Regions from separate parts of the Microbacterium sp. NPDC097977 genome, predicted to be linked through region 1. Evidence: predicted binding sites of a transcription regulator. Region 1 holds the regulator's gene; the other holds the start of a gene.
The links. The regulator LexA, encoded in region 1, represses DNA repair genes until DNA is damaged. The targets are predictions, from matches to a motif close to TCGAACANNTGTTCGA.

Region 1 (14,466 bases):
GGGTGTCGCTCGCGGACTCGATGGACAGCGCGCTTAGGCTCGAAACGCCATGATTCGGTTCGAGAACGTCACGAAGCGCTATCGCGGGACCCTGCGTCCCGCGCTGTCCGAGGTCGACTTCGAAGTCCAACGCGGGGAGTTCGTCTTCCTCGTCGGAGCATCGGGTTCGGGCAAGTCCTCCTGTCTGCGGCTCATCCTGCGCGAAGACGTGCCGACGACCGGCCGCGTCGCCGTGCTCGGGCGCGATCTGAGATCGCTCGCCAACCGCAAGGTCCCCTACTTCCGCCGCCACATCGGATCCGTGTTCCAGGACTTCCGGCTGCTGCCGTCGAAGACCGTCTATCAGAACGTCGCGTTCACGCTCCAGGTGACCGGCTCCTCGAGAGGCTTCATCCAGCAGGCCGTGCCCGAGGCGCTCGCACTGGTGGGACTCGACGGCAAGCAGAAGCGGATGCCGCATGAGCTCTCCGGCGGTGAGCAGCAGCGCGTCGCGATCGCGAGGGCGCTCGTCAACCGCCCACAGGTGCTGCTCGCCGACGAGCCGACCGGAAACCTCGACCCCGCCACGTCGGTCGACATCATGCAGCTGCTCGCGCGTATCAACGCGGGAGGCACGACCGTGCTCATGGCCACGCACGAGGCGGCGTTCGTCGATCAGATGCAGCGCCGGGTCATCGAGCTCCGCGACGGAGTGATGGTCAGGGACGAGGTGCACGGCGGATACGGCGATACCTCGAACATCCCGCGGCTCGTGCCCGAGGAGGTGCGCGGGGCGGCAGCGGCTGCCGCACTCACCGCGGTGCAAGAGGTCCAGCGGCAGACGGCTGACCTCTCCGTCGTGCGTGCGGCCCTCAGCGAGGAGCTCAGCGCTCAGCGACGCGCCGCGGCGACGTCGTCGGACGCCGTGCCGAGCGCCTCGGAGACGCCCGAGGCCCAGGCCGCCCCCTCCGATGCGCCCGTACCGGAGGACACGACGCTCCAGGTGCCGGCCGCGGTGGGCTCGCGCACGCATCCGATCGTGCTGCCCGCCGTGGACGTCGCAGAACTCGGAGTCGCCGATCGCCTCGGCCTGTCCGACGACGGCGCAGATGAAGTGGGGCCGACCTCATGAGAATCGGACTGATCCTCGCCGAGGCCCTCGGTGGCCTTCGTCGCAACATCTCGATGGTGATCTCGGTGGTGCTCGTCACCTTCGTCTCGCTCACGTTCGTCGGCGCGGCGATCCTCATGCAGGGCCAGATCGGCACCATGCGGGGGTACTGGACGGAGCGGGCCCAGGTCGCGGTCTACATGTGCTCGGACATCTCCGAGAAGGACACCTGCGTCGACGGCGGGGCCTCCGAGGAGCAGGTCGACGCGGTGCGCGCGCAACTCGAGGGCGAAGCGCTGTCCCCGCTCATCAGCGAGGTGACGTTCGACTCGAAGGAAGACACCTACGCCAAGCTCGTGGATCAGCTCGGCGAGGACCAGGCCAGCGTCATCACGCCCGACCAGGCCTTCGAGGTCTTCTTCGTCACCATGAAAGACCCGGGGCAGTCGCAGGTGATCGCGGAGGCGTTCAACGGCGTCGCCGGTGTGGAGCAGGTGCAGGACCAGCTGCAGTACCTGGAGCCGCTGTTCTCGGCGCTCACGGTCGCCACCTACATCGCGGTGGGCATAGCCGTGCTCATGCTCATCGCGGCGATCCTGCTGATCGGCACGACCATCAGGCTGTCCGCCTATGCCAGACGCAAGGAGATCGGCATCATGCGCCTCGTGGGCGCGTCGAACCGGTTCATCCAGACACCGTTCGTGCTCGAGGGGGTGTTCGCCGCGTTCCTCGGCTCCGTCCTGGCCAGCGCCGCGGTGGTCGCCGGAGTGCACTTCGGCGTCAACGGCTACCTCCGCGGACGCGTGCCGTTCATCACGACCTGGATCGGGATGCAGGATGCCGCGGTCGTGGTCCCCGTGCTCATCGGCATCGGCGTGCTCCTGGCCGCGCTGTCGGCGGGATTCGCGATCCGCAGATGGCTGCGTACCTGAGCTCGCGGCCGGTATAGACTGACAGGCTGTCGTGTGCCCCGGACGGGGCTCGAGAACCACTGCACGGCACGGATCAGGAGAGAATCATGCCCAGGGAACGCGGGGAGAAGGTCATCGCGACCAATCGTCGCGCACGTCACGACTACGCGATCGAGAAGTCGTACGAGGCGGGGATGGTGCTCACCGGCACCGAGGTCAAGTCGCTGCGTCAGGGACGCGCGAACCTGAGCGACGGCTACGCCTTCGTGAAGGGCAACGAGGTCTTCCTCGACGCCGTGCACATTCCGGAGTACTCGCAGGGGCACTGGACGAACCACGCGTCGAAGCGCGTGCGCAAGCTGCTGCTGCACCGCGAGGAGATCGCGAAGCTCGCCCATGCCGTCTCGGCCGGCGGCTACACGCTGATCCCGCTCAAGCTCTACTTCTCGGACGGACGCGCCAAGGTCGAGATCGCTCTCGCGAAGGGCAAGCGCGAGTACGACAAGCGTCAGACCCTGCGCGAGCGCCAGGACACCCGCGAGGCCGACCGGGCCATGCGGCTGCGCAACCGCGTCGGGGAATGATCAGTCCGCGGCACTGAACCCGAACACGCGCCCGAGGAAGCGCAGTTCGCGCTCGAGTGCGTCGACGATCGTCTCGGACGAGCGGAACCCGTGCCCCTCGCCCGGGTACAGCACGTACTCGTGGTCGACGCCGCGCTCCGCCAGTGCGTCGCGGATGGCCTCGGACTGGGCGGGTGGGACGACGCGGTCGTCTGCCCCCTGCATGAGGAGCACCGGCACGTCGATGCGATCGGCGTGGGTCAGGGGAGACCTCTCGATGTAGAGGTCCTCCGCCTCGGGCAGCGGTCCGACGAGCCCCTCGATGTACGGGGCCTCGAAGTCGTGCGAGTGGGCGCTGAGCATCCGCAGATCGGTCACCCCGTAGCGGCTGATGCCTGCGGCGAAGGTTCCCCCGCGCACGAGCGCCGAGAGCACCGTCCACCCTCCGGCGGAGCTCCCGCGGATCGCGATGCGCGCGGGATCGGCGAGACCCGCATCAGCCAGTCCTCGCGCCGCGGCGATCACGTCGTCGACGTCGACGACGCCCCATCCGCCGTCGAGACGCTCGCGGTAGGCGCGCCCGTAGCCGCTCGATCCGCCGTAGTTCACGTCGAGCACGCCGATCCCGCGGCTCGTGTAGAACGCGATCGCCGAGGACGCAGCTCCCGTCACGTGCGCGGTGGGTCCGCCGTGCACGAGGACGAGATAGGGAGGCAGCTCGCCTTCGGGAGCCGAGACGTCGGGGTGGGAGGGCGGATAGGCGAAGGCGTGCACGGCGCCATGCGCGCCGTCGACCACTATCTGAGATGCCGGCGGCATCCAGGCGCGATCGACAGGCAGGCCGCCCGCGACGGTCGTCACGACGCCGCTGTCCACATCGACGCACCAGACACCGGATGCGGCACGGGAGCTGTCGCCGGTGAGCAGCACACGCGAGCCGCTGACGTCGTCGACGCTGACATGGCCGTCCGCGGGGATGTCCAGGCGCCGCATCCGTCCGTCGTGTTCGACAACGACCACCTCGTCGCGTCCGTCCGTGCGCACGAGCACGATGCGCCCGTCGTCCAACGGCTGATACCAGCGGTTGCCCAGTACCCAGAGGCCGTAGCCCGTGTCGGCGTCGTCCCCCGCGTCGCCGACGGGGACGGGAGCGCCCTCGGGGTCGAGGTGATGCAGGCGCTGACGGTGCAGGGCCCAGCGACCGCTGGGGTCGTCCGCGTACACGAGGGCGTCGTCACCGCCCCACTCCGGCTGCAGCGCGGCCAGGGTCGGAAGCGTCGTGCGTCGTGTTCCGTCGGACACGACGAGCGACGCCTGCTGCCACGGCATCCGCTGACCGGACCATTCGACCCATGCGAGGCGCGTGCCGTCGGGGGAGAGCGCGGGATGCGCGTGGAACGAGGGCCCCTCCGTGATGATCGAGAGTCTCGATGCGTCCTCCGCAGCAGACCCGTCGGTCGGGATCTCGATGATCGCCCGGCGGTGAGGTTCGGATGACAGGTCCTCGCGCACCGCGAACAGCCGCCCCTGCTGCACACGAAGGCCGCCGTGGGCGGGGCCCTGCGGGGTGAGTGGCGCAGGGGCGTCGCCCGGACTCATCCGGTGCACGCGCTGCGTGTCGGCGTCGACGAAGTACAGCGTGCCCGAGGAGTCGGCGGTCCAGGCGCCGCCGCCGTATTCGTGCACGCGGGATCGGGCGCTCCACGGTGCCGGCAGGATCTCTGCGCCTGTGGTGCTGCGCACGGTGCGTCGACCACCCTGGGCGGGGACGCTCTCGCCCCACCAGATCTCGTCGCCGACGAACACGGCGCCGTCGAATCGTGGCGAGGACGCCGCGACGGCCGACGGGGAGAAGGGCGATGGCCAGGTACCGAACGGCGACGACATGGGACGAGCCTACGGCGCGTCCGGGGAGGCCGTCGTCACACGGCGCGGAGCACGGCGACGACCTTGCCGAGCACGACCGACTCGTCGCCGAGGATCGGCTCGAAGGCGGAGTTGCGGGGCAGCAGCCACGTGTGGCCGTCGCGGCGGCGCAGCACCTTGACGGTGGCCTCGCCGTCGAGCATGGCGGCGACGATCTCGCCGTTCTCGGCGCTGTTCTGCGATCGGATGACCACCCAGTCCCCGTCGCAGATGGCGGCGTCGATCATCGATTCGCCCGAGACCTTGAGCATGAACAGATCGCCCTTGCCCACGAGCTGACGGGGCAGGGGGAAGATCTCTTCGACCTGCTGGTCGGCGGTGATCGGGACACCCGCGGCGATCCGCCCCACGAGCGGCACGAGTGCGGCGTCGCCGACGGGTGTGGCGACGTCATCCGGATTCTCGGCACTCGAACCCGGGAGGTCGATGAGGACCTCCATGGCGCGTGTCTTGCCGGGGTCGCGGCGGAGGTAGCCGCTGAGCTCGAGCTGGCCGAGCTGGTGCGTGACGCTCGAGAGCGACTTCAGCCCGACGGCGTCACCGATCTCCCGCATGCTCGGCGGGTAGCCGTAGCGGCTGATCGATGTCTGGATGACCTCGAGGATCGCCATCTGCTTCGGGCTCAGGCTCTTCCGGCGACGCGTGCGGGGGGCGTCGGACTCGGGGGCGGCGATGTCGCTCATGGTGCTCCTCAGGTGTGCGATCCGGCGTCTCAGTTCGAATGTCGGAGGCCCGTGGTGGGGTGTTCGTATCGAAACCGTATCCGAGAATCACCTCGATCTGGAAGATCTGTTCGAGCGTGTCGAGGTATTCACGGCTTGGTTTTTCGAAGAACGCTTGACAGATGTTCGAATTCGAAGATAACTTCGGAACGTAGCTTCGCATTCACGGCTCCCGGCCGAGACGCGAATGCGAACGCTACGCCAACTTCACCGCTCACGCGGTAGATGCAGAGGAGTACGACATGAGCACCATCACCTTCAGCAACGCAGCCATCGTCTCGCCCCGTTCGGCGACGAAGCTCCGGCTGACGGCACGTGGCCGCCGGGTCGTGCTCGCCCTGGCCGCAGTGCCGCTCGCAGTGGGCATCGGATTCGCCGCATTGAGCGGCGGCAGCGCGATGGCCTCGGGCGAGCAGGTCGCCACCGCGTCCTTCGCCTCGGTCACCGTGATGCCGGGAGACACCCTCTGGTCGATCGCCGAGTCGGTGGCACCCGGTGCCGACCCACGCGAGGTCATCGGCGACATCACCCGCCTGAACGCCCTCCGCGGCGGGGCGCTGCAGATCGGCCAGGAGCTGGCGATCCCCGCACAGTACTCGGAGTGAATCGCCGCGGCCCCTCGGTCGCTCATTCACCGTCACCTCGGAGTGAAGCGGTCGTGCGCCGCCTACCATGGGAAGGGTGACTGCATCACTCGACGACCTCCCGCTCCGTGACGATCTCCGAGGGCTCACGCCCTACGGTGCCCCGCAGGCTCCGCTGCCGGTGGCGCTGAACGTGAACGAGAACACGCATCCGATTCCCGACCTCGTGGCGAGCGACATCCTCGACGACATCGCGGTCGCGCTCCGTGACGTCAACCGATACCCGGACCGCGAGTTCACCACACTGCGCGACGGCTTCGCGGACTACCTCGGTCACGGCCTGCAGGCTGAGCAGATCTGGGCCGGAAACGGATCGAACGAAGTGCTGCAGCACATCCTGCAGGCCTTCGGGGGGCCCGGCCGCACGGCGTTCAGCTTCGCGCCGACCTACTCGATGTACCCGCTGATCGCGCAGGGGACCGGTGCCCGCTGGATCGCGGGGACCCGCCAGCCCGACTACACGATCACCCCCGAGGAGGCGGCAGCCCAGGTGGCCGACGCCGACCCGGATGTGATCCTGCTGTGCTCGCCGAACAACCCGACCGGCACCCCGCTCGGGCTCGATGTGATCGAGGCGGTGTATGAGGCGTCCCGGGGCGTCGTGGTGGTCGACGAGGCGTACCAGGAATTCGCCCCACGAGAGGCTCCCTCCGCGCTGACGCTGCTCGAGGGGCGCCCTCGTCTGGCGGTCTCGCGCACCATGAGCAAGGCCTTCGCGTTCGCGGGTGCCCGCGTCGGATATCTCGCCGCCGACCCCGCGTTCATCGATGCGCTGCGGCTCGTGCGCCTTCCGTATCACCTGAGCGCCCTGACGCAGGCCGCTGCCGTCGCGGCATTGCGCAACTCCGAAGTGATGCTCGGCATGGTCGCCGAGATCGTCGAGCAGCGCGACCGCATCTCGGCGACGCTCGAAGCGCTCGGCTACACGCCCCATGAGTCCTGGTCGAACTTCGTCCTGTTCGGCGGCGTCGCGGATCCACACAGGGTGTGGCAGCAGCTGTACGACCGCGGCGTGCTCGTGCGCGATGTCGGCATCCCCGGACACCTGCGTGTCACCGCGGGAACAGAGGCCGAGACCACGGCATTCCTCGATGCCCTCGCCTCGATAGGATCGGACTCATGAGCACCCCTGCCCCGACACCCCGCACCGCGACGCGCGTGCGCAGCACGTCGGAGTCCACCGTCGAGCTCGAGCTGAACCTCGACGGCACCGGATCCAGCCGCATCGACACCTCGGTGCCGTTCTTCGACCACATGCTGACGGCGTTCGCGAAGCACTCGCTCACCGACCTCACGGTCCGCGCCTCCGGTGACACCCAGATCGACGCCCACCACACGGTCGAAGACATCTCGATCGTGCTCGGACAGGCCATCCGCGAAGCTCTCGGCGACAAGTCGGGGATCTCGCGATACGGAGACGCCCTCGTTCCGCTCGATGAGGCTCTCGCCCAGGCTGTGGTCGACATCTCCGGGCGTCCGTACCTCGTGCACACCGGCGAGCCTGTCGGGTTCGAGCACCACCTCATCGGGGGCCACTTCACCGGCTCGCTCGTGCGGCACACGTTCGAGGCGATCGCGTTCAACGCCGGACTGACCGTGCACGTGCGAGTCCTCGGCGGCCGCGACCCGCATCACATCGCCGAGGCCGAGTACAAGGCGTTCGCTCGGGCCTTCCGCCAGGCCAAGGCCCTCGACCCCCTGGTCGACGGGGTGCCGTCGACCAAGGGAGCGCTGTGAGCGGCGCGCCCAGGGTCGCCGTCTTCGACTACGAATCAGGCAACGTCCATTCTGCGGTGAAGGCTCTCGTCGCCGCGGGCGCCGATGCCGTCCTCACGCGCGATCGCAAGGAGGCGACCGAGGCCGACGGTCTGCTCGTCCCCGGCGTGGGGGCGTTCCAGGCCGTCCGTGAGGCGCTCCACGCCCACGGCGGCGATGAGATCATCGATCGGCGTCTGGCCGGCGGACGCCCGGTGCTCGGCATCTGCGTCGGGATGCAGGTGCTCTTCGCTCACGGCGTCGAGCGTGGACACGATGCGGAGGGGCTCGGCGAATGGCCGGGAGCGGTCACCGAGCTCAACGCGCCGGTGCTGCCGCACATGGGATGGAACACGGTCGAGCCCGGCGCCGACTCGGTGCTGTTCCGGGGCATCGAGCAGGAGCGCTTCTACTTCGTGCACTCCTACGCCGCTCAGTCCTGGGAGCTCGACGTGATCCCGCCGTTCCCGCAGCCGGTTCTCACCTGGTCGACGTACGGCGATCCGTTCCTCGCGGCTGTGGAGAACGGCCCGCTCTCCGCGACGCAGTTCCACCCGGAGAAGTCCGGCGAGGCGGGGATCCAGCTGCTCCGCAACTGGGTCGGCAGCCTGCGCGGCTGAGTCGTCCCGCGCTCGACATCCGCCTGTCGCGAGTGTCGCAGAATAGGCGAAGGTCTCGCGTGTCGTGCGTGACTCAGAAGCCTCGCGCGACCGCGGCCGCGGCGGAGAGCCAGGCGCGCTGAGTGGGTGCAGCCAGCGCACGGAGCCGCAGGTGCCCGTCGACCATCTCGCGGTCGAACGGGATGTCGACGACCTCTCGCGCGAGCGAACGGTAGCCGGCGACGACCTCGGAGACGTCCGCAGCGGATGCTTTCGGGTCCGCTTGGCTGACGACGACGACGGACTCGCGCGCGAGCCGGGCCGAGCGTTCGTCGCGGTCCTCCAGGGCTTCGAGCAGGAGCGCGCCGGCCTCGGCGTGGTCGTCCCGAGTGGTGGTGGCGACGACGATCTGGTCGGCGAGATCGATCATCCGCAACCACATCGGGTCGGATTCGTCGTTGCCGGAGTCGATGATGATCAGGCGGTAGAATTTCGCGGCGACCGCATGGATGGCATCGACGTCGGTGGGGCTCAGCCGATTCTCGTGCGCGAGGCGGATCGGCTTCGACCGGAGCACATCGTACTTCTCCTGCGGCTGGTGGTGCACGAAGTGCGCCAGGTCGGCGGACTGCCCCTGTGCGCCGAGCAGCCGCTGCGTCTGCGGCAGCAGTTCGAGCAGGGTCCTGTCGTGCGCGCCGGTCTCGGTGCGCCAGCCGAGCGTGCCGCGGGTCTGGTTGTTGTCCCAGGCGAGCACTCCCGCACCGCCGTACTGGGCGAAGACCGCCGAGAGCAGGACCGTGGCGGGGGTCTTGCCCGCACCGCCCTTGCCATTGACGATCGCGACGGTGCGAGGACCGGGCCAATGCCGACTGACGGCATGCTCGTCATCACGCACCGCGCGTTCGCGCGAATCGGGGCCCAGCGAGAAGCCCACGCGGTTCAGGAGGCCCCGCGCACCCCGACGGGCGGGTTCCTCGCGTCGCTCGTCCTGCAGGAAGGAACGGCGCTCGACACCCTGCTCGCGCTGCTGGCGTCTCGATGAGGAGGACGCGTGCGGTGCGGCCGCGGAATCGGCGGGCGCGGCGCGGGGCGCCGGGGGTGCGGGCGGCGCGACGATGTCGTCCCGGGACGGGATCCTCGCGGGGGCGGGGGCGGGTGCCGGTGTCGGTGCCTCTCGCTGCGCCTGTGCCGGTGCTGGCGCCGGAGTCGGTGCCGGAGTCGGGGAGGGAGCCGAGGTGTCGGCGGAGGACGGCGACACGGATGCCGCCGGAGACACGGATGCCTCCGGAGTTGGAGCCGGAGTCGGTGCGGAGGTTGCGGCCTGTGCCTGTGCCGGTGCCTGTGCCTGTGCCTGTGCCGGTGCCGGTGCCGGAGAGGAGAGCGGCGGTGAGGCCGGAGGTGCGGACGGCACCGGGGGAGTGGGCGGAGTCATCGCCACGGCCGGCGTGGGAGGCACGGACGGCCCGGGTGCGGGCGCGGGCGGAGTCAGCACCGGGGGGAGGGCGATCGCCGGGGTCGGCCGATCGGCGGACCCGGACGCCGGAGCCTGCGCGCGCGACCAGGCCGCGGCTGCGGCCGCCGCTGCTCGCGTCCCCGGCACGGGGGGACGGTCGGATGCGGCTGTGCGCAGGGGGCGCGTCTGCTCGATGTCGTCGGGGAGCGGTGGCACCGCGGAGGGGGCGACGATCTCCTGCGGCTCGTCGGCCGCAGGGGTCGCACCGGTATCGGGCGTCTCGGGGTTGCCGCGCCGCAGGGGGCCGACTCCACGCGCATCCGCATCGCGCACCATGGAACATCTCCTCACCGACCGAACAGGGGCGTGATCGAGGCTACCGCGTGCCGCCTCCGTTCTCTGCCGTCATCGTTTTGGAGCGGGAGGATGCGCGGGATAGTGTCGATTCTCGTGCCGACGAATCGGCCCTCCCATCTCACCTGAGGACGTCATGAACGACTTCGCGCAGTCCCCATCGCTCTCCCTGCTCCCCGCGGTCGATGTCGCCGGAGGCAAGGCCGTCCGTCTCACCCAGGGCGAGGCGGGCACCGAGACCAGCTACGGCGACCCGTTGGACGCCGCAGGCGAGTGGGTCGCGCAGGGCGCCAAGTGGATCCACCTCGTCGACCTCGATGCGGCCTTCGGGCGCGGCACCAACGCTCCGATCCTGCGCAAGGTCATCAAGCAGTTCAAGAACGTCAACGTCGAGCTCTCTGGCGGCATCCGCGATGACGCCACGCTCGAGGCGGCGCTGGAGAGCGGTGCGACGCGCATCAACCTCGGCACCGCGGCCCTGGAGAACCCCGAGTGGGCCGCCGATGTGATCAGCCGCTACGGCGAGGCGATCGCCGTCGGCCTGGACGTCCGCGGCACCACTCTCGCGGCGCGCGGCTGGACGAAGGAGGGCGGCGACCTCTGGGAGGTCCTCGAGCGCCTCGAAGATGCGGGCTGCAGCCGCTACGTCGTCACCGACGTCACGAAGGACGGCACCCTGAAGGGACCGAACCTCGAGCTGCTGCGCGAGGTCACGGCACGCACCCCCAAGCCCGTGGTCGCCTCGGGCGGCATCTCGAACCTCGACGACATCGCCGCTCTTCGCGAACTCGTCCCGCTCGGCGTCGAGGGCGCCATCGTCGGAAAGGCCCTGTACGCGGGAGCGTTCACGCTGGCCGAGGCGCTGGATGTCGCCGGCGACGACTGACGGGCCGAGCGGCCACGGCGACCACGATCACGCGGCCGGTCACGGCGATTCCGCGGGTGTCCCCTGGGAGGGGCGCAGGTTCGAGTCGAACCCGCATACCGCCGACGACGGGTCTGCCGACCCCGCCCTGCTGGCGGCACTGCTGCGGTTCCGCGCCGGTGAGGGCAGTCAGGTCGAGGTCGTCGACGCCTTCCGCAACGCGAGGATCCTGATCCCTCTGATCGCCGAGAAGGGCGACGAGGGCGTCGCGCCCAGCGGTCTCGCCGTCGACAAGACGCAGGAGCTGTCGATCGTGACGGTGGCCGCACCCGACGGACGTCGCGTGCAGCCGGTGTTCTCGTCCGTCGAGGCGATGCGCACGTGGGATGCCACGGCGCGGCCGATCCCGGTCGAGGCCGTGCGTGCGGCGCTTGCGGCCTCGGCCGAGGACACCGACCTCATCGTGCTCGACCCGACGTCGGACACCGAGTTCATCCTCCGCCGCCCCGCGGTCTGGGCTGTGGCACAGGGACACGCCTGGGAGCCGAGCTTCCTGTCGCCCGAGGTGTTCGGGGCGCTGCAGGAAAGCGTCGCGCACGAGCTGGCTGTGATCGACGTCGCGGTCGCGCCCGGTGATCCCGATGCCCGCCTGCGTGGGCCCGAGCTCGTCGTGGTTCTCGAGCTCGTCGACGGCCTCGAGCGCGAGGTCCTCGATGCCGTGCTGTCGCGCCTCGCGCAGCGCTGGGCGGGCGATGACCGCATCGCCGTCCTCGCCGACTCCCTCACCGTCAAGCTGCGCCGCTCGATCTGATCGGGCCCGCGGTCTGATCGGGCCCGCGGTCTGATGCTGCCCGCAGCCCGGTCAGGATGCAGGACCGATGCACGGATGCAGGGACGGATCGAGTGATCCGTCCCTGCATCCGTGCCGTGATCCTGCATCCGTCCCGTCGAACGCCGCGGAGCCCGGAATCAGGACCTAGTTGACCGGCCCGGTCCACTTCTCGCCCGGGCCCTTGCCGATCGGGTCCGGGATGGGGGACGCCTCGCGGAACGCGAGCTGCAGGGAACGCAGACCGTCGCGCAGCGATCGGGCGTGCATGTCGCTGATCTCGGGCGCTCCCGCGGTGATCAGCCCGGCCAGGGCGTTGATCAGCTTGCGCGCCTCGTCGAGGTCGAGCTGAGCGGCCGCGTCGGGGTCGTCGGCGAGGCCCAGCTTGACGGCCGCCGCGCTCATCAGGTGCACGGCCGCAGTGGTGATCACCTCGACCGCGGGGACGTCGGCGATGTCCCGCGTGGCCGAAGACGCCGCCTCCTCTTGCCGTGCCCAGCGCTCTTCGCGCTCGCGTGCAGCCTCGTCCGATGCCTGGTTCGTCACTTCGCCTTGCCTTCTGTTAGACTGTGTCGGGCTCCGGAGCGTCATGCTCCGGCACGAAAGAGGATTCACTTCCCACCCGCGCTTGCCGTTCCAGGCTACCGGGTCTTGCACTCCACCGGATCTCGTCGTCAGACGGAATCCGGCAGATCGGGTGCGGAGCCGGCGTCTGAATGCCGGTGGGTGGGACGATTCTGACTTCGCCCGGGATGCTGACAGCATCCCGGTGGCCGAATCCACTCGTCTAAGGAGTTCCGCATCAGCGATCCCCGCACCAATGAGCGCATCCGCGTCCCCGAGGTCCGCCTCGTCGGCCCCGCGGGTGAGCAGATCGGCGTCGTCCGCATCGAGGCGGCGCTGCGCCTTGCGCAGGAAGCCGACCTCGACCTCGTCGAGGTCGCACCCAACTCGAAGCCGCCCGTGGTCAAGATCATGGACTACGGCAAGTTCAAGTACGAAGCTGCCCAGAAGGAGAAGGAAGCTCGCCGCAACCAGGCGAACACCATCCTGAAGGAGGTGCGCTTCCGTCTGAAGATCGAGGCGCACGACTACACGACTAAGCTCAAGCGCGCCGAGGGGTTCCTCAAGGCCGGAGACAAGGTCAAGGCGATGATCCTCTTCCGCGGTCGCGAGCAGTCGCGCCCCGAGCAGGGCGTGCGTCTGCTCCGCAAGTTCGCGGAGGATGTCGCCGAACTCGGAACGGTCGAGTCCAACCCGACCATCGACGGTCGCAACATGGTCATGATCGTCGCTCCGATGAAGAGCAAGTCCGAGGCCAAGCAGGAGCAGAACGCCGTTCGCGACGCACAGCGCGCCGACAAGAAGCAGGCTGCTCGCGATGCCAAGACCGAGGCGGATGCACCCGCCCAGGCCACCGCGGAGTAACTCCCGCCCCCAGACTCCCGCACCGCGGGTTGACACCGTCGCCTGAGAAGGCGCCATACGAAGGAAGAGAAGATGCCGAAGCAGAAGACCCACTCGGGTGCTAAGAAGCGCTTCAAGATCACCGGCAGCGGCAAGCTGAAGAAGCAGCAGGCCGGGATGCGCCACAACCTCGAGCACAAGTCGAGCCGTCGCACCCGCCGCCTCAACCAGGACCAGGTGCTGTCGAAGGCTGACACCAAGGTCGCCAAGAAGCTTCTCGGTCGCTGAGCGCCCGAACGCACGAATAGGAACACAGGAAAATGGCAAGAGTCAAGCGGGCGGTAAACGCCCACAAGAAGCGTCGGGTCATCCTCGAGCGCGCCTCCGGCTACCGCGGTCAGCGTTCGCGCCTCTACCGCAAGGCCAAAGAGCAGGTCATCCACTCCCTGGTCTACTCGTACCGTGACCGTCGCAAGCGCAAGGGCGACTTCCGTCGTCTGTGGATCCAGCGCATCAACGCTGCGGCCCGTCAGAACGGCATCACGTACAACCGCTTCATCCAGGGCCTCGGCCTCGCGGGTGTCACGGTCGACCGCCGCATGCTCGCCGACCTCGCGGTCAACGACGCAGCGACGTTCACGACCCTGGTCGAGACGGCGAAGAAGGCACTGCCCTCCGACGTCAACGCACCGAAGTCGGCCGCGTAAGCAGCTCTTCACCACAGTGGGCGCTCTCCTTCGGGAGGGCGCCCACTGTCGTTCCCGTCGCCGTGCACGGCAAGGGCGTCGTCGTTCTCTAGACTGAGATCGTGCTGGAGAACCCGCGTTCGCCCCGAGTCCGAGCTGTCGCGAAGCTCACCAAGCGCAGCGCCCGCAGCGAGACCGGCCTGTTCCTCCTCGAGGGGCCGCAGGCCGTGCGCGAGGCGCTGACCTACAGCCCCGAGGCGATCGTCGAGCTGTTCGCGACGCCGGCCGGCTGGGACAAGCATCCCGACATCCGGGCGAAGGCCGCGTCGGCCGACGTCGAGGTCGAGCACGTCACCGAGTACGTCCTGAACGCGATGGCCGACACGGTCACACCGCAGGGACTCGTCGCGGTCGTGCGGCAGACGCCCACTTCGGTGCGCGACATCTTCGCGGCCTCGCCGCGCCTCGTCGCGATCTGCGAGGAGATCAGGGACCCCGGCAACCTCGGCACGATCATCCGAGCCGCAGACGCGGCGGGTGCGGATGCCGTCGTGCTGACCGGCCGTACGGTCGACCCGTACAACCCGAAAGTCGTGCGCGCCACGACAGGATCGCTCTTCCACCTGCCCGTGTCGGTGGGGGCGGAGCTCGAGGACGTCGTC
Region 2 (14,466 bases), on a different contig from region 1:
ACGGCCGGATCACCGACCTGCGTGCCTTCGCGCGCCTCGGCGAGGAGGGCGTCGATCTCTTCCTCGTGGACTCCACGAACGCCGACGTCCCCGGATTCACCCCCACGGAGCGCTCGATCGGCCCCGTGCTCGACCAGGTCATCGGCAAGGCCCCGCGCCGGGTCATCGTCGCGAGCTTCTCCAGCCACGTCCACCGTGTGCAGCAGGTCCTCGACGCCGCCCACGCGCACGGCCGTCGCGTCGCCCTGCTCGGACGGAGCATGCTGCGCAACATGACGATCGCCGAGGACCTCGGGTACCTGAAGGTGCCCAGCGGGCTGCTGATCGACTACAAGAAGGCCAAGGACCTCCCCGACGACAAGATCGTGTACATGTCCACGGGGTCGCAGGGCGAGCCGATGGCCGTGCTCAGCCGCATGGCGAACCTCGACCACGCGATCGAGCCCGGACCCGGTGACACGGTCATCCTCGCGTCCAGCCTGATCCCGGGGAACGAGAACGCGGTCTACCGCGTGATCGACGGCCTGACCAAGCTCGGCGCGAACGTCGTGCACAAGGCGAACGCCAAGGTGCACGTCTCCGGTCACGCCGCCGCCGGCGAGCTCATCTACTGCTACAACATCCTCAAGCCCAAGAACGTCCTCCCCGTCCACGGGGAGTACCGACACCTGATCGCTAACGCCAAGCTCGCGCAGGACACGGGCGTCGAGGCCGAGCGCACGATCATCGCGTCGAACGGCACCGTGATCGACCTGAAGGACGGCGACGCGCGCGTGGTCGGGCAGCTCGACCTCGGATTCGTCTATGTCGACGGCTCGACCGTCGGTGCCATCACCGATGCCGACCTCAAGGACCGTCGCATCCTCGCCGAGGAGGGGTTCGTCTCCGTCATCGTCGTCGTCGACGCCGCCACCGGCCGGATCATCTCCGGGCCCGAGATCCACGCCCGCGGCATCGCCGAGGACGACTCCGTGTTCGACGACGTGACGCCGAAGATCATCGCCGCGCTGAAGGAGGCCTCCGGCAACGGAGTCCGCGACACGCATGCGCTCTCGCAGGTGATCCGCAGGACCATCGGTCGCTGGGTGAACCAGAAGCTCCGTCGCCGTCCGATGATCGTCCCGCTCGTCATCGAGGCCTGATCCTCGACCGCGACCCCGTTCACAGCCGCGCGTCATGCGGCTGTAACGCGGGCGTCGTACCCTCCAGGCATGCCGGACGCCTTCTCGATCCGCACCGCCGCACAGGCGGACGGGAGCTTCCTCGGCGACATGGTCGTCGAGGCGGCGAACTGGCGCGCGGGCGGAGCCCGCGCGCGGCATGAGATCCTCACCGCCGTCGAGCACCGTCGCTACGTGGCGGGGTGGATGCGACCGGCGGATGCGGGCTTCGTGGCTGTCGACTCCGACGACGGGCCGATCGGGGCGGCCTGGTACCGGATCCTCGCGCAGGACGACCCGGGATTCGGGTTCGTCGGCACGGCCGTGCCCGAACTCATCATCGGGGTGCGGCCGGTATGGCGGGCGCACGGGGTCGGGCGGGCGCTCCTGCGACGGCTGGTGGCCCACGCCCGCAGCCAGGGGCATCCCCGGATCAGCCTCAGCGTGGAGCACGACAACTTCGCGAAGACGCTCTACCGCTCCGAGGGCTTCATCGTCACCGAGTCGGGACCCGCGCGCGACACGATGGTGAATCGGATGTCCTGACCGTGCCGCCGGGGCGCGGAAGCGTCCGGAATGCCGCGTCATTACGGGGAATGTCGGCCTCTCGCCGTAACGTGAGAGCATGGCCAGGAGCACCACGAAATCAGCGCGCGCGTCCGAGAGCGCCACGCCTCGCCCGAAGAGGCAGGCCGCTCCGAAGGCTCAGGCGGCGCCCAAGAAGTACATCGACGAGATCGACAAGCCTCCGGTGGCGGTGCGGGCGTGGAACGGACTCGCCCACGGCGTGGGCGGACTCTTCCGGGCATTCGGGCCCGAGACGCTCGAGAAGGACGATCGCCGCGACGGCTTCCCGTTCCTGCTCGTGCTGCTGGCGATCGCCGGCGCGGTCAACGAATGGTTCTTCATCGGCAACGAGGTCGCTGCGAACATCAGCGCCTACTCGGTGGGGCTTCTCGTCGGGCGCGTGGCCTTCGTCATGCCGGTCCTGCTCCTCCTGCTCGCCGGCTGGCTGTTCCGCCACCCGTCGTCCGTGCACGACAACGGACGCATCGGCATCGGGTTCGGGCTGTTCATCCTCGCTCTCGCGGGCTTCTGCCACACAGCGGCAGGCCGCGCGGATTCCGCGGGTCTCCTCGTGCGTCCGCAGCCCAAGGACGGCATGCCCGCTCTCAGCGAGGCAGGCGGTCTGTTCGGCTGGATGCTCGGGGAACCGCTGTCCTACCTCACCCCGGTCGGCGCGTACATCCTGCTGTCGGTCCTCGCCGCCCTCAGCATCCTGATCCTCACGAAGACGCCGCCCAACCGCATCGGCCAGCGCCTCGGCGACCTGTACGCGTGGATGTTCGACGCGGAGCGCACCGAGAAGCCCGCCAAGGACGCCGCATCGATCGACGACGCCGACAAGGTCGACGACCCCGATGTGCTGCCATGGTGGCGACGCAACAAGACCGGACGCGAGGAGGACCCCGACGAGGGCACCCTCGGCTCCGACGACATCACGGCCCTGCTGACGACCGCTGAGCCGACGCCCGCCTACGACCAGGCCGTCGTCGTCGAAGACCCCTACGACGCGGCCACCGAGGTGCTGTCGGAGGTGCGCGCGGTCGCCGACTCGCTCGCCGGGCAGCAGACCACGGCGCTCCTCGACGACGGGTCCGACACCGGCGAGGCTCCCGAGCTTCCCGGTCTCGACGGCTTCGGAACGGCGGGTCCGGGGGAGCGCGGGCCGCAGGCTCCCGTCGCGCCGTACATCCTGCCCTCGCCGGGTCTCCTGGTCGAAGGGCCGCCTCCGGTCGTGCGATCCGAGGCGACGGACAAGGTGATCGAGCAGATCACCAGCGTGCTGACCCAGTTCAAGGTCGATGCCAAGGTGACCGGCTTCTCGCGCGGTCCGACGGTCACCCAGTACGAGGTCGAGGTCGGTCACGGTGTCAAGGTCGAGAAGATCCTGCAGCTGAGCAACAACTTCGCGTATGCGGTGGCCTCCAACGATGTGCGCATCCTCTCGCCGATCCCCGGCAAGAGCGCCATCGGCATCGAGATCCCCAACGCCGACAAGGAGATGGTCGCCCTCGGCGACGTGCTCCGCTCGCCCGCGGCGCACAAGAGCACGCATCCCATGACCATCGGCGTCGGAAAGGACGTCGGGGGCAACATCGTCATCGCGAACCTGGCGAAGATGCCCCACCTGCTCGTGGCCGGATCCACCGGCTCGGGCAAGTCGAGCTTCGTGAACTCCATGATCACGAGCCTGCTGATGCGCGCGCGACCCAGCGATGTGCGGATGGTCCTCATCGACCCGAAGCGCGTCGAGCTGACGAGCTACGCGGGGGTTCCGCACCTCATCACGCCCATCATCACGAACCCGAAGAAGGCGGCCGAAGCGCTGCAGTGGGTCGTGAAGGAGATGGACATGCGGTACGACGATCTCGCATCGTTCGGCTTCCGACACATCGACGACTTCAACCGCGCGGTCCGCGCCGGCGAGGTGCAGCTTCCGGTGGGCAGCGAGCGCGTGCTCAAGCCGTATCCGTACCTGCTCGTGGTGGTCGACGAGCTCGCCGACCTGATGATGGTCGCCCCGCGTGACGTCGAGGACTCGATCGTGCGCATCACGCAGCTCGCGCGCGCGTCCGGCATCCACCTGGTGCTGGCCACGCAGCGTCCGAGCGTCGACGTGGTGACCGGCCTGATCAAGGCGAACGTCCCGTCCCGGCTCGCCTTCGCGGTGACCAGCGTCACCGACAGCCGGGTCATCCTCGACAGCCCCGGCGCCGACAAGCTGATCGGACAGGGTGACGCGCTCTTCTCTCCGATGGGGTCGTCCAAGCCCTTCCGTCTGCAGGGAGCGTGGGTCGACGAGAAGGAGATCGACGCCGTCGTCAAGCACGTCACGCGTCAGGCCCGGCCCGACTACCGTCCCGACGTGCAGGAGGCCCTGGAGCCGACGAAGAAGAAGGAGGTCGACGAGGACATCGGCGACGACCTCGAGCTCCTTCTCGCGGCCGCCGAGCTCATCGTCTCGTCGCAGTTCGGTTCGACGTCGATGCTCCAGCGCAAGCTGCGCGTCGGCTTCGCGAAGGCCGGACGCCTCATGGACCTCCTCGAATCGCGAGAGATCGTCGGACCCTCGGAAGGATCCAAGGCGCGCGACGTGCTGGCCACGGCCGAGCAGCTGCCCCAGGTCATGGCCAAGCTGCGCGGTGATGATGCTCCTGCCGCGAACGCCGCGCCGACGGCTGTCGGAGCCACGGCCGCTGGCGCGCCGCACGATCCGGTCGAGGCACAGTTCCAGGGTCTGCCCGTGGTGGAGTCCGATGACGACGGCGATGAAGACGCCTGGGGATTGACGGGGCGCGACTGATGGGCATCCCACGCCAGCTCCCGAACGCGATCACGGTCGCGCGAATCCCGCTCGCCGTCGTCTTCTTCGTCGTTCTCCTCCTCGGAGGAACGTACGGCATCGAGAGTCTCGCGATGCGATGGGTCGCCGGAGTACTCTTCATCGTCGCGATCTCGACCGATTGGGTCGACGGCTACCTCGCCCGACGCTTCGACATCGTCAGCGACTTCGGCAAGCTGTGGGATCCGATCGCGGACAAGCTCCTCACCGGGGCCGGTTTCGTCGGACTGGCCATTCTCGGCGAACTGCAGTGGTGGCTCGTGATCGTCATCCTGATCCGCGAGATCGGCATCACGGTGCACCGCCTGGTCGTCGCGAAGGAGCACGTCGTCGCCGCGGCCTGGATGGGCAAGGTGAAGACCGCCGTGCAGGGCGTCGCACTCTCCTGGGCGCTGCTCCCGCTGCATGTGCTGATCGGCGCAGAGCTGTGGATCGTCATCACGGCGATCCTGATGATCGCGGTGCTGATACTCACCGTCGCGAGCGGGATCGATTACATCGTCGCGCAGGTGCGAGGGTCCCGGCGATCGTCGTGACCGCATCCTCCGCGGTCGTCGCAGCGCTCTCGGCGCGCGGGTGGACGCTGGGCATCGCCGAGTCGCTCACCGGCGGGGCACTCGCGGCTGAGATCGTCGCGGTTCCCGGAGCGTCGACCGTTCTTCTCGGCGGTGTCGTGGCGTATGCGACGCCTGTCAAGCACAGCCTTCTCGGCGTCGATGCCGAGCTGCTGGCGCGCCACGGACCCGTGCATGCCGAGGTCGCTCTGCAGATGGCCTCCGGCGTGCGCCGAGCGGTGCAGGTGCACGGACGTGACGCCGATGTCGGTGTGTCGACGACCGGCATCGCCGGACCCGACTCGCCCGACGGCCAGCCCGTCGGAACCGTGCACATCGCCGTCGTGACACCGGAGGCAGCGAGTGCAGAGGTCTTCGGGTTCTCGGGGGATCGGGCGCAGATCCGTGCCCTCACGGTCGAAGCCGCACTCGCGCTGCTCGTGCGCGTGGTCGGGGAATAGGAGCGAGCCATCGACGGTTGTCTGGAATGTGCTCACACGGAAACCACAGCGTGCAAGGGTAGATTTTGTGAAGTTCGGTAGGACTAGACTGGCGATCTCATCGAGGAAGACCTCGATCGGACGACCTGGGAGGAGGTTCCGATGATTCTTGTACGACAGGAAATCGGCGATGTGCTGAGGGACTTCCGCCTGCAGAAGGGGCGCACGCTCCGGCAGGTTGCGAGCAAGGCTTCTGTGGCCCTCGGCTACCTCAGTGAGGTGGAGCGCGGTCAGAAGGAGGCCTCGAGCGAGATCCTCGCATCGGTGGCCGACGCCCTCGACGTTCCGATCTCGATCATCATGCGTGAAGTGGGAGACCGGATCTCGGTCCTCGAGGGCATCCAGGTGTTCCCGGATGTCGTTCCCGACGACCTCGTCGCATCGGTCGAGCCCGAGCTCTCGCTGCACTGACGCCCGGATCCCCGGACTCGCATGCGTCGTAGCGAATTCCTCCGCGCCGTCGACGCCGAGTTCGGCGGCCGTGCGTCCTCTCTCGTCAACGATCTCTCCCTGCCTCAGCTCTCGGGCCGTACGGCCGACGAGGCTCTCGAGGCCGGCGTCCCGCCCCGCGACATCTGGTCGGCGCTCTGCGTCGAGACCGATGTCCCTGTCGAGCGGCGCCACGGAGCCGGACGGCTCGAGCCGCGCGGACGCTGACGCACCCACCCGTCATTCGTTCGGTAGGACGCGCCGTGAAATCGGCGTGTCGTCGAAGATGTGTTCGATATCGGCGTAGTGTTCTGCACAAGTGGTTCAGCGGAACTGTTCTCCCGAATTCTCGGTACCGACGACGCAATGTCGGAGGTGCCTCGTACCGTGAGGAACAAGCCGAAGAGCCATACGCCTTGTCGGAGAGTTCCGCCCAGCCGGGAGGACCGCGACAGCCTACAGGCGGCACCATGCGAGCATTAGGAGCACGACATGCCATCACCCGCTGACCGCGAGAAGTCCCTCGAGACCGCACTCGCACAGATCGATCGTCAGTTCGGAAAGGGCTCGGTCATGCGGCTGGGCAGCGACGAGCGCGCACCCGTCGCCGTCATCCCGACCGGCTCCATCGCCCTCGACGTCGCGCTCGGCGTCGGAGGACTGCCGCGTGGACGTATCGTCGAGATCTACGGCCCGGAATCCTCCGGTAAGACGACGCTGACTCTGCACGCGATCGCCAACGCTCAGCGCGCCGGCGGCATCGCCGCCTTCATCGACGCCGAGCATGCGCTCGACCCGGACTACGCCGCCAAGCTCGGCGTCGACATCGACGCCCTCCTCGTCTCCCAGCCCGACACGGGTGAGCAGGCACTCGAGATCGCAGACATGCTCGTCCGCTCGGGCGCCATCGACCTGATCGTCATCGACTCGGTCGCCGCGCTCGTGCCGCGTGCCGAGATCGAGGGCGAGATGGGCGACTCGCACGTCGGACTCCAGGCCCGCCTGATGTCGCAGGCGCTGCGTAAGCTCACCGGTGGTCTCAATCAGACGAACACCACGATGATCTTCATCAACCAGCTGCGTGAGAAGATCGGTGTCTTCTTCGGTTCGCCCGAGACCACCGCCGGTGGAAAGGCGCTCAAGTTCTACGCCTCCGTCCGCATGGACATCCGGCGTATCGAGACTCTGAAGGACGGCACCGACGCAGTCGGAAACCGCACCAGGGTCAAGGTCGTCAAGAACAAGATGGCCCCGCCGTTCAAGCAGGCGGAGTTCGACATCCTCTACGGAGTCGGCATCTCTCGTGAGGGCAGCCTGATCGACTTCGGTGTCGAGCACGCGATCGTCAAGAAGTCCGGCTCGTGGTACACCTACGACGGCGACCAGCTCGGTCAGGGCAAGGAGAACGCCCGCACGTTCCTCCTCAAGAATCCTGACATCGCTCTGGCGATCGAGACGCAGATCAAGCAGAAGCTCGGCATCGGCGGAGCCTCCGAGGCTCCCGCCGATGAGCTCGCCGAGCGCCGACCGGCGTGATCATCGGCGCGCGTCAGCTTCGTACTCGGAGTGAGCGATGAGTGATCACGGGGGCGAGCCGGAACAGCTCGCCCCCGTGATCCCGCTGTTCGGTCGGACGCCCCGTGCGACACCGGCCGACAGCGGGAGTGCGGATGCCGTCTCTACGCCGGCGCGTCCAGCGACCGAACCCGCAGACGGTGCCGCCGAGAGTGCAGGTGCCGGGAGCGCAGGCGTCGACAGCCAGCGCAACACTGCCGATGGCATCGGTGCGTGGCGATCGACGTGGAGTGGCGGTTCGGCGACGGCAGGTGCAACGGCAGGTGCAGGTGCAGCGACGGGTCCGCGTGACCCGAGCGAGCGTCACCCGGCACGAGGAGCAGCGGCGAGATCGACTCCCAGGCTGCGGGCGCTGCACACGGGCGAGGACTCTGCAGGAGTCGAGGATTCCGCAGGAGGCCGAGAGGCGCCGGACGCCGATGCACTGCGTGAGGCGGCAGAGCAGGTGCTCGTACGCAAGCTCCGCTCCCGTTCCCTGTCCATTTCCGAATCGCGCATGGTGCTGAAGGGGTACGAGCAGGATCGGATCAGGCTCGAGACCAGTGTGATCGACGACATCATCGACGACTTCTGTCGGCGAGGGTATCTCGACGACGCCGTTCTCGCGGACCAGCTCGTCACCTCCGGGGTCGGACGCAAGGGGCAGGGCCGGGTCGCGCTCTCGCGCGCACTCTCGCAGAGAGGCCTCCCGCGCGACATCATCGACGCGGCGCTCGACGAACTGCCCGACGACGATGCGGAACGCGCGCTGGAGTTCGCGAGGTCCAAGGCGCAGAGCCTGTCCCGCCTCGACGCTGACACCGCACTGCGGCGACTGGTGGGTCAGCTCTCGCGGCGCGGGTACAACGGCTCGGTCGCCATGAACGCCGCCAAGACGGCACTCGCGGAGTCATCGTTCCGTGGACCGCGGTCCGGTGTGCGTTTCGTCGACTCCGACTGACGGGTTCGACGGCGCCGGATCACCCGGGACTGCGTCGGCGGGAGCCTTGGGGAGGGCGGCGTGCGCATCAGGGCTGCGTCGGTCCGGCGGCCCGCACACGGCATCCGCGATTAGGCGATCGTAGAATGGGAGGACCATGACTATTCCGCGCAGTGAGCCGACGATCATCAGTTCGTCGTCGGCGGCAATCGACCTCGACGGACGCCAGCGCTCCTACGAAGTGCGTACCTTCGGATGCCAGATGAACGTCCACGATTCCGAGCGGCTGTCCGGCTCTTTGGAGAGCGCCGGGTATGTCCGCGCCACCGAGGGCGACGAAGCCGACGTCGTGATCATCAACACCTGCGCGGTCCGCGACAACGCCGCAGGCAAGCTCTACGGAACCCTCGGCCAGCTCGCTTCGGTCAAGCGTCGGAAAGACGGCATGCAGATAGCCGTCGGTGGCTGCCTGGCCCAGATGGACAAGCAGGCCGTACTCGACAAGGCACCGTGGGTCGACGTCGTCTTCGGCACACACAACATGGGCTCCCTGCCGGGGCTCCTCGAGCGTGCGCGTCACAACGGCGATGCCGAGCTCGAGATCCTGGAATCGCTCGAGGTCTTCCCCTCGACTCTGCCCACGAAACGGGACTCCGCGCACAGCGGCTGGGTGTCGATCTCCGTCGGATGCAACAACACCTGCACGTTCTGCATCGTCCCCAGCCTGCGCGGCAAGGAGAAGGATCGCCGACCGGGCGACATCCTCAACGAGATCCGGCTGCTCGTCGATGACGGGGCGATCGAGGTCACCCTGCTCGGCCAGAACGTCAACTCCTACGGCGTCGAGTTCGGAGACCGCCAGGCCTTCGGCAAGCTCCTGCGCGCCGCCGGCGAGATCGAGGGCCTCGAGCGCATCCGCTTCACCAGCCCGCACCCGGCGGCGTTCACGGACGACGTGATCGACGCGATGGCCGAGACCTCGAGCGTCATGCCGCAACTGCACATGCCGTTGCAGTCGGGCAGTGACAGCATCCTCAAGGCGATGCGGCGCTCGTACCGCAGCGACCGCTTCCTCGGCATCCTCGATCGCGTGCGGGAGCGCATCCCGCACGCGGCCATCACGACCGACATCATCGTCGGGTTCCCGGGGGAGACCGATGCGGATTTCGAGGACACGCTGCGTGTCGTCGAGAAGGCGCGGTTCTCGAGCGCGTTCACCTTCCAGTACTCGATCCGCGAGGGCACGCCGGCGGCCACCATGGGTGACCAGGTCCCCAAGGCGGTCGTTCAGGAGCGGTACAACCGCCTGATCGCGCTTCAGGAGCGGATCTCGCTCGAGGAGAACCAGCGCCAGGTCGGCCGCGAGGTCGAGGTCCTCGTCTCGACAGGCGAGGGCAAGAAGGATGCCGAGACGCACCGGCTCACCGGGCGCGCTCAGGACAACCGGCTGGTGCACTTCGAGATCACGCCCGGGTCGGACGTTCCGCGCCCCGGTGACGTGGTGTCGGTGATCATCACCCACGCGGCACCGTTCCACCTGCTCGCCGACGATCCCTCCGCTGCGCCTCTGCGCATCCGTCGCACTCGCGGCGGAGACGCATGGGAGCGCGGCCAGGCGGAGTCCTGTGCCGTTCCGGCGCCGAATTCCGGTGACGGGGCGCGGGCGGTCTCGCTCGGACTCCCCACCCTGCGCGTCGGCGTGTGACTTCCGCGCACGAGGCGGCGGACCCCGCCCCCTCCCGCGACCTCGGAGCTCCTCGCCTCTGGGCGATCGTCGGTGCGACGGGGACAGGCAAGAGCGATCTCGCTCTCGATCTCGCCGAGGTACTGCGCGCACGCGGCAACCCCGCCGAGATCGTGAACGCCGACGCGATGCAGCTCTATCGCGGCATGGACATCGGTACGGCGAAGCTGCCGCTCGACGAGCGCCGCGGTATCCCGCATCATCTCTTCGATGTGCGTGACGTCGACGAGGACGCGGCGGTGGCCTGGTATCAGCCGCTGGCACGGGCGGCGGTCTCGGAGATCCAGCAGCGCGGAGGGGACGCCATCCTCGTCGGAGGCTCCGGGCTGTATGTCTCGAGCGTCGTGTTCGACTTCGCCTTCCCCCCAAGAGACCCCGTGATCCGTGAGCGTCTCGAGCAGGAACTCGCGGTCGAGGGCGTCGGGGTGCTGCTTGATCGGCTCCGCCTGCTCGATCCCGAGACGGCGGCGCGGGTCGATCCACGGAATGATCGACGGGTCATCCGTGCTCTCGAAGTCATCGAACAGGGGAGCCGCACGCACGGAGCTGCACTGCCGGAAGCCCCTGCTCTCTGGCAGGAGCACACGCGGCTGTGCGGACTCCATGTCGATCGCGGCGTCCTGGTCCAAAGGCTCGATGATCGAGTGGAGCGGATGTGGCGCGCAGGTCTCATCGACGAGGTACGCGAGCTGCGCGAGCGGGGGCTCGAACGGGGGACGACCGCCCCTCGCGCGATCGGGTACGCCCAGGCGCTCGGACAGCTCGACGGGCGCCTCACAGAGCCGGAGGCGATCGCCGAGACACAGGCGCTCACCCGCCGCTACGCGCGTCGTCAGGTCTCCTGGTTCAAGCGCTACCCGGGACTGACCTGGCACGAGCCGCCGGTCGACGCGAAGACGCTGCTGCGCCTCTGACGCACGCCCTCCTGATGTCGGTGGCGCGTGCAAGGGTCGGAGCATGGCCATCCACTACTACACGTCCAGCAGCCTCGACGGATTCATCGCCACAGACGACCACTCGCTGGACTGGTTGCTGACTCAGGACATCGACCCCGAGGGGCCGATGGCCTACGATGCGTTCGAGAAGTCCATCGGAGCACTGGCCATGGGGGCCTCGACCTTCGAGTGGGTCATGCGGCACGAAGAAGGGCGTTGGGGATACACGCAGCCCACCTGGGTCTTCACTCACAGAGAGCTCGATCTGCCGTCGGGCTCCGACATCCGCTCGGTGCAGGGCGACGTGGCGGACCTGCACCCCGAAATGCTGGCCGCCGCGGACGGCAAGGACATCTGGATCGTCGGGGGAGGAGATCTCGCCGGGCAGTTCGCCGACGCCGGGCTGCTCGACGAGGTCTGGGTCCAGTACGCCCCGGTCACCCTCGGGTCCGGGGCGCCCCTGCTGCCCAGGGCATTGGACCTCGAACTCCTCGAGGTCGCACGCAACCGCGCCTTCCTGTGCGGTCGGTACCGCGTGCGACGAGGCTGAGACGTGCGGCGAGGCTGAGACGTGCGACGAGGCTGAATTCTTGCCGATCGTAGACTGGAGCCATGAGCTGGGCGGTACGGGCGTTCGAACGCGCCGACACGGAACCTGTGGTCGCGCTGTGGACGGAAGCCGGATTGACCCGGCCCTGGAACGATCCGCGACTGGACATCGAACGCAAACTGCGGGTGCAACCGGAGCTGTTCCTCGTCGCCGAGGACACCTCGGGCGACGTCGGCGAGTCAGCGATCGTCGGCACGGTCATGGCGGGTTACGACGGCCATCGGGGATGGATCTACTACCTGGCCAGCGCGGAGTCCCACCGTCACCGCGGTATCGCCCGGGCACTGGTGCACGAGGTCGAACGACTGCTGGAGGAGATGGGCTGCCCGAAGGTCCAGCTCATGGTGCGAGAGGGCAACGACGGAGTCCTCGCCTTCTACGATGCTCTGGACTACGAGCGCTTCTCGGTCACGAACCTCGGCAAGCGGTTGATCGTCGACGGGTGATCGTCGACGGGTGATCGGTCTGGGCTGAGGGGCGACTCTAGACTGGACACATGGTCGCATTCACCAAGGGACACGGCACCGGCAACGACTTCGTCATCATCGCCGATCCCGAGGGTGCTCTCGAGCTCACCTCGGAGCAGGTGGCGGTCCTGTGCGATCGACACTTCGGCATCGGCGCCGACGGCATCCTCCGCGTCGTGCGCTCCGCCGCGATCGACGAGGGCCGTGCGTCGTTGCTCGAGGAACCCGCCGCCGAATGGTTCATGGACTACCGCAACGCGGACGGGTCCATCGCCGAGATGTGCGGCAACGGCATCCGGGTCTTCGCCCACTATCTCGTCCGCTCGGGGCTTGCGACGATCGAGCCCGGATCGACGCTGCCCATCGGCACGCGGGCGGGGGTCCGCGACGTGACCCGCAGCGAGACCGGATACCAGGTCGACCTCGGGCTGTGGAAGCTCTCCGGCGACGACCCGCTCGTGACCGCGGAGGGGCTGTCGGTCACCCGGCCCGGACTCGGAATCGACGTCGGCAACCCGCACGTGGTCGTGGCCCTCGCCTCCGAGGACGAGCTGGCTTCACTCGAGCTGCACCGCGCCCCGGCGCTCGACCCGATCCTGCCTGCCGGGGCGAATGTCGAGTTCGTCGTGCCGGGGGAGCCCCTCGTGCGCGACGGGATCGGCCATGTCACCATGCGGGTGTCCGAGCGGGGAGTCGGCGAGACGCTCAGCTGCGGTACCGGCGTCGCGGCCACCGCTCTCGCCGTCAGGCACTGGGCGGGGGAGAAAGCCCCCCACCATTGGCGGGTCGAGGTTCCGGGAGGCACGCTCGGCGTGCGGATGTTCCCGGCGGAGGACGGCGAGCACGTCGCTCTCTCCGGCCCCGCACAGCTCGTCTACAGCGGCGAGGTCGACTTGATCTGATGCGGTCCTCGAGCCCGTTCGACCTCGTCATCTTCGACTGCGACGGCGTCCTCGTCGACAGTGAGAGGCTCTCGATCGAGGTGGATCGTCGGGTCCTGGCAGACCTCGGATGGTCGCTGTCGCACAGCGAGATCCTGCACCGGTTCGTCGGACGGTCCGCTGCTCATTTCCGTGCGGAGATCGAGCACCACCTCGATACCTCGCTCTCCGAGGACTGGGAGGCTCCGTACCAGAGCTGGTACGAGGACGCCTTCTCCCGCGAACTCACCGCCGTGCCCGGTGTGGAGTCGGCGCTGGATGAGATCCCGACTCGCACCTGCGTCGCGTCCAGCGGCTCTCACGCGAAGATCCGGCGCACGCTGGGCCTGACCGGGCTGCACTCCCGTTTCGCCGGACGGATCTTCAGTGCGGATGACGTCGTGGAGGGTAAACCCGCCCCCGACCTCTTCCTGCATGCGGCGGACAGCCTCGGAGTCGCTCCAGGACGTTGCGCCGTGGTGGAGGACAGCCGGTTCGGCGTGCAGGCCGCGCGGGCCGCAGGGATGCAGGTCTTCGGGTACTCCGGCGGTCTCACCCCGCCCGAGTGGCTCGAGCGCGAGGGTGCGACGGTGTTCTCGGACATGCGACGATTGCCCGCACTGCTGCGCGGGTGAACATCCTCGAGCCCGGACTCAGACGAGGGCGATGGGCTCGGTCGGGGGACTGCCGTGCTTGCGGACCTTGAGCACTCGATAGCCCTTGGAGGTCGTCGTGCGGTGGACGCTGTAACCGGGGCTGAACGTCGCGGCGATCCACCTCTGCAGCGAATCGGCGCCGAGGTTGCGCTGCACCACCAGCCACGCATCGCTGCGCCCGTCGAGGCGCGGTATCCACTTCTCCAGCAGTCGGTGCAGCTCGTTCTTGCCGACCCTGATCGGCGGATTCGACCGGATCGTCCGGAACGTCACGTCTGCGGGAACATCCTGCGGGAGCGAGGCGTTGACATTGGTGAGGCCGTGCGCCGCCGCGTTCCGACGGACGAGATCGAGTGCACGCTCGTTCACATCGACGGCCCACACCGTCGAATGCGGAGCGGCGAGGGCCATCGAGAGCGTGATGGGACCCCATCCGCTTCCGAGGTCGAGAAGGTGGCCTCCCGGCGGTACGGGAGGCATGTTCGCGAGTAGGACGGCAGTACCGGCATCCAGCCGATCCGGGCTGAAGACGCCACCGGCAGTGGTGACGGACAGCTCTCGGCCTGCGAGCGTCACGCGGATCGGACGCAG

Region 2: recA (recombinase RecA) is a predicted target of LexA. The motif match lies at 6,330-6,345, and genes of this name have one in related genera.

The regions. Positions count from the first base shown of each region.
Region 1 covers NZ_JBEOUR010000031.1:18,532-32,997, reverse strand. Annotated here, with positions in the region: gene ftsE (cell division ATP-binding protein FtsE) at 50-1,111, shown strand; gene ftsX (permease-like cell division protein FtsX) at 1,108-2,022, shown strand; gene smpB (SsrA-binding protein SmpB) at 2,109-2,585, shown strand; gene ABTZ43_RS09060 (S9 family peptidase) at 2,586-4,451, opposite strand; gene lexA (transcriptional repressor LexA) at 4,487-5,173, opposite strand; gene ABTZ43_RS09050 (LysM peptidoglycan-binding domain-containing protein) at 5,455-5,817, shown strand; gene ABTZ43_RS09045 (histidinol-phosphate transaminase) at 5,885-6,979, shown strand; gene hisB (imidazoleglycerol-phosphate dehydratase HisB) at 6,976-7,593, shown strand; gene hisH (imidazole glycerol phosphate synthase subunit HisH) at 7,590-8,231, shown strand; gene ABTZ43_RS09030 (AAA family ATPase) at 8,305-9,999, opposite strand; gene priA (bifunctional 1-(5-phosphoribosyl)-5-((5-phosphoribosylamino)methylideneamino)imidazole-4-carboxamide isomerase/phosphoribosylanthranilate isomerase PriA) at 10,154-10,903, shown strand; gene ABTZ43_RS09020 (SseB family protein) at 10,884-11,693, shown strand; gene ABTZ43_RS09015 (DUF1844 domain-containing protein) at 11,859-12,257, opposite strand; gene infC (translation initiation factor IF-3) at 12,489-13,139, shown strand; gene rpmI (50S ribosomal protein L35) at 13,212-13,406, shown strand; gene rplT (50S ribosomal protein L20) at 13,439-13,825, shown strand; gene ABTZ43_RS08995 (TrmH family RNA methyltransferase) at 13,927-14,466, shown strand, end outside.
Region 2 covers NZ_JBEOUR010000004.1:10,523-24,988, reverse strand. Annotated here, with positions in the region: gene ABTZ43_RS01860 (ribonuclease J) at 1-1,142, shown strand, start outside; gene ABTZ43_RS01855 (GNAT family N-acetyltransferase) at 1,212-1,706, shown strand; gene ABTZ43_RS01850 (FtsK/SpoIIIE family DNA translocase) at 1,786-4,527, shown strand; gene pgsA (CDP-diacylglycerol--glycerol-3-phosphate 3-phosphatidyltransferase) at 4,527-5,102, shown strand; gene ABTZ43_RS01840 (CinA family protein) at 5,093-5,581, shown strand; gene ABTZ43_RS01835 (helix-turn-helix domain-containing protein) at 5,723-6,031, shown strand; gene ABTZ43_RS01830 (DUF3046 domain-containing protein) at 6,053-6,277, shown strand; gene recA (recombinase RecA) at 6,542-7,585, shown strand; gene ABTZ43_RS01820 (regulatory protein RecX) at 8,121-8,564, shown strand; gene miaB (tRNA (N6-isopentenyl adenosine(37)-C2)-methylthiotransferase MiaB) at 8,701-10,248, shown strand; gene miaA (tRNA (adenosine(37)-N6)-dimethylallyltransferase MiaA) at 10,245-11,201, shown strand; gene ABTZ43_RS01805 (dihydrofolate reductase family protein) at 11,245-11,772, shown strand; gene ABTZ43_RS01800 (GNAT family acetyltransferase) at 11,835-12,278, shown strand; gene dapF (diaminopimelate epimerase) at 12,329-13,201, shown strand; gene ABTZ43_RS01790 (HAD family hydrolase) at 13,201-13,854, shown strand; gene ABTZ43_RS01785 (class I SAM-dependent methyltransferase) at 13,873-14,466, opposite strand, start outside.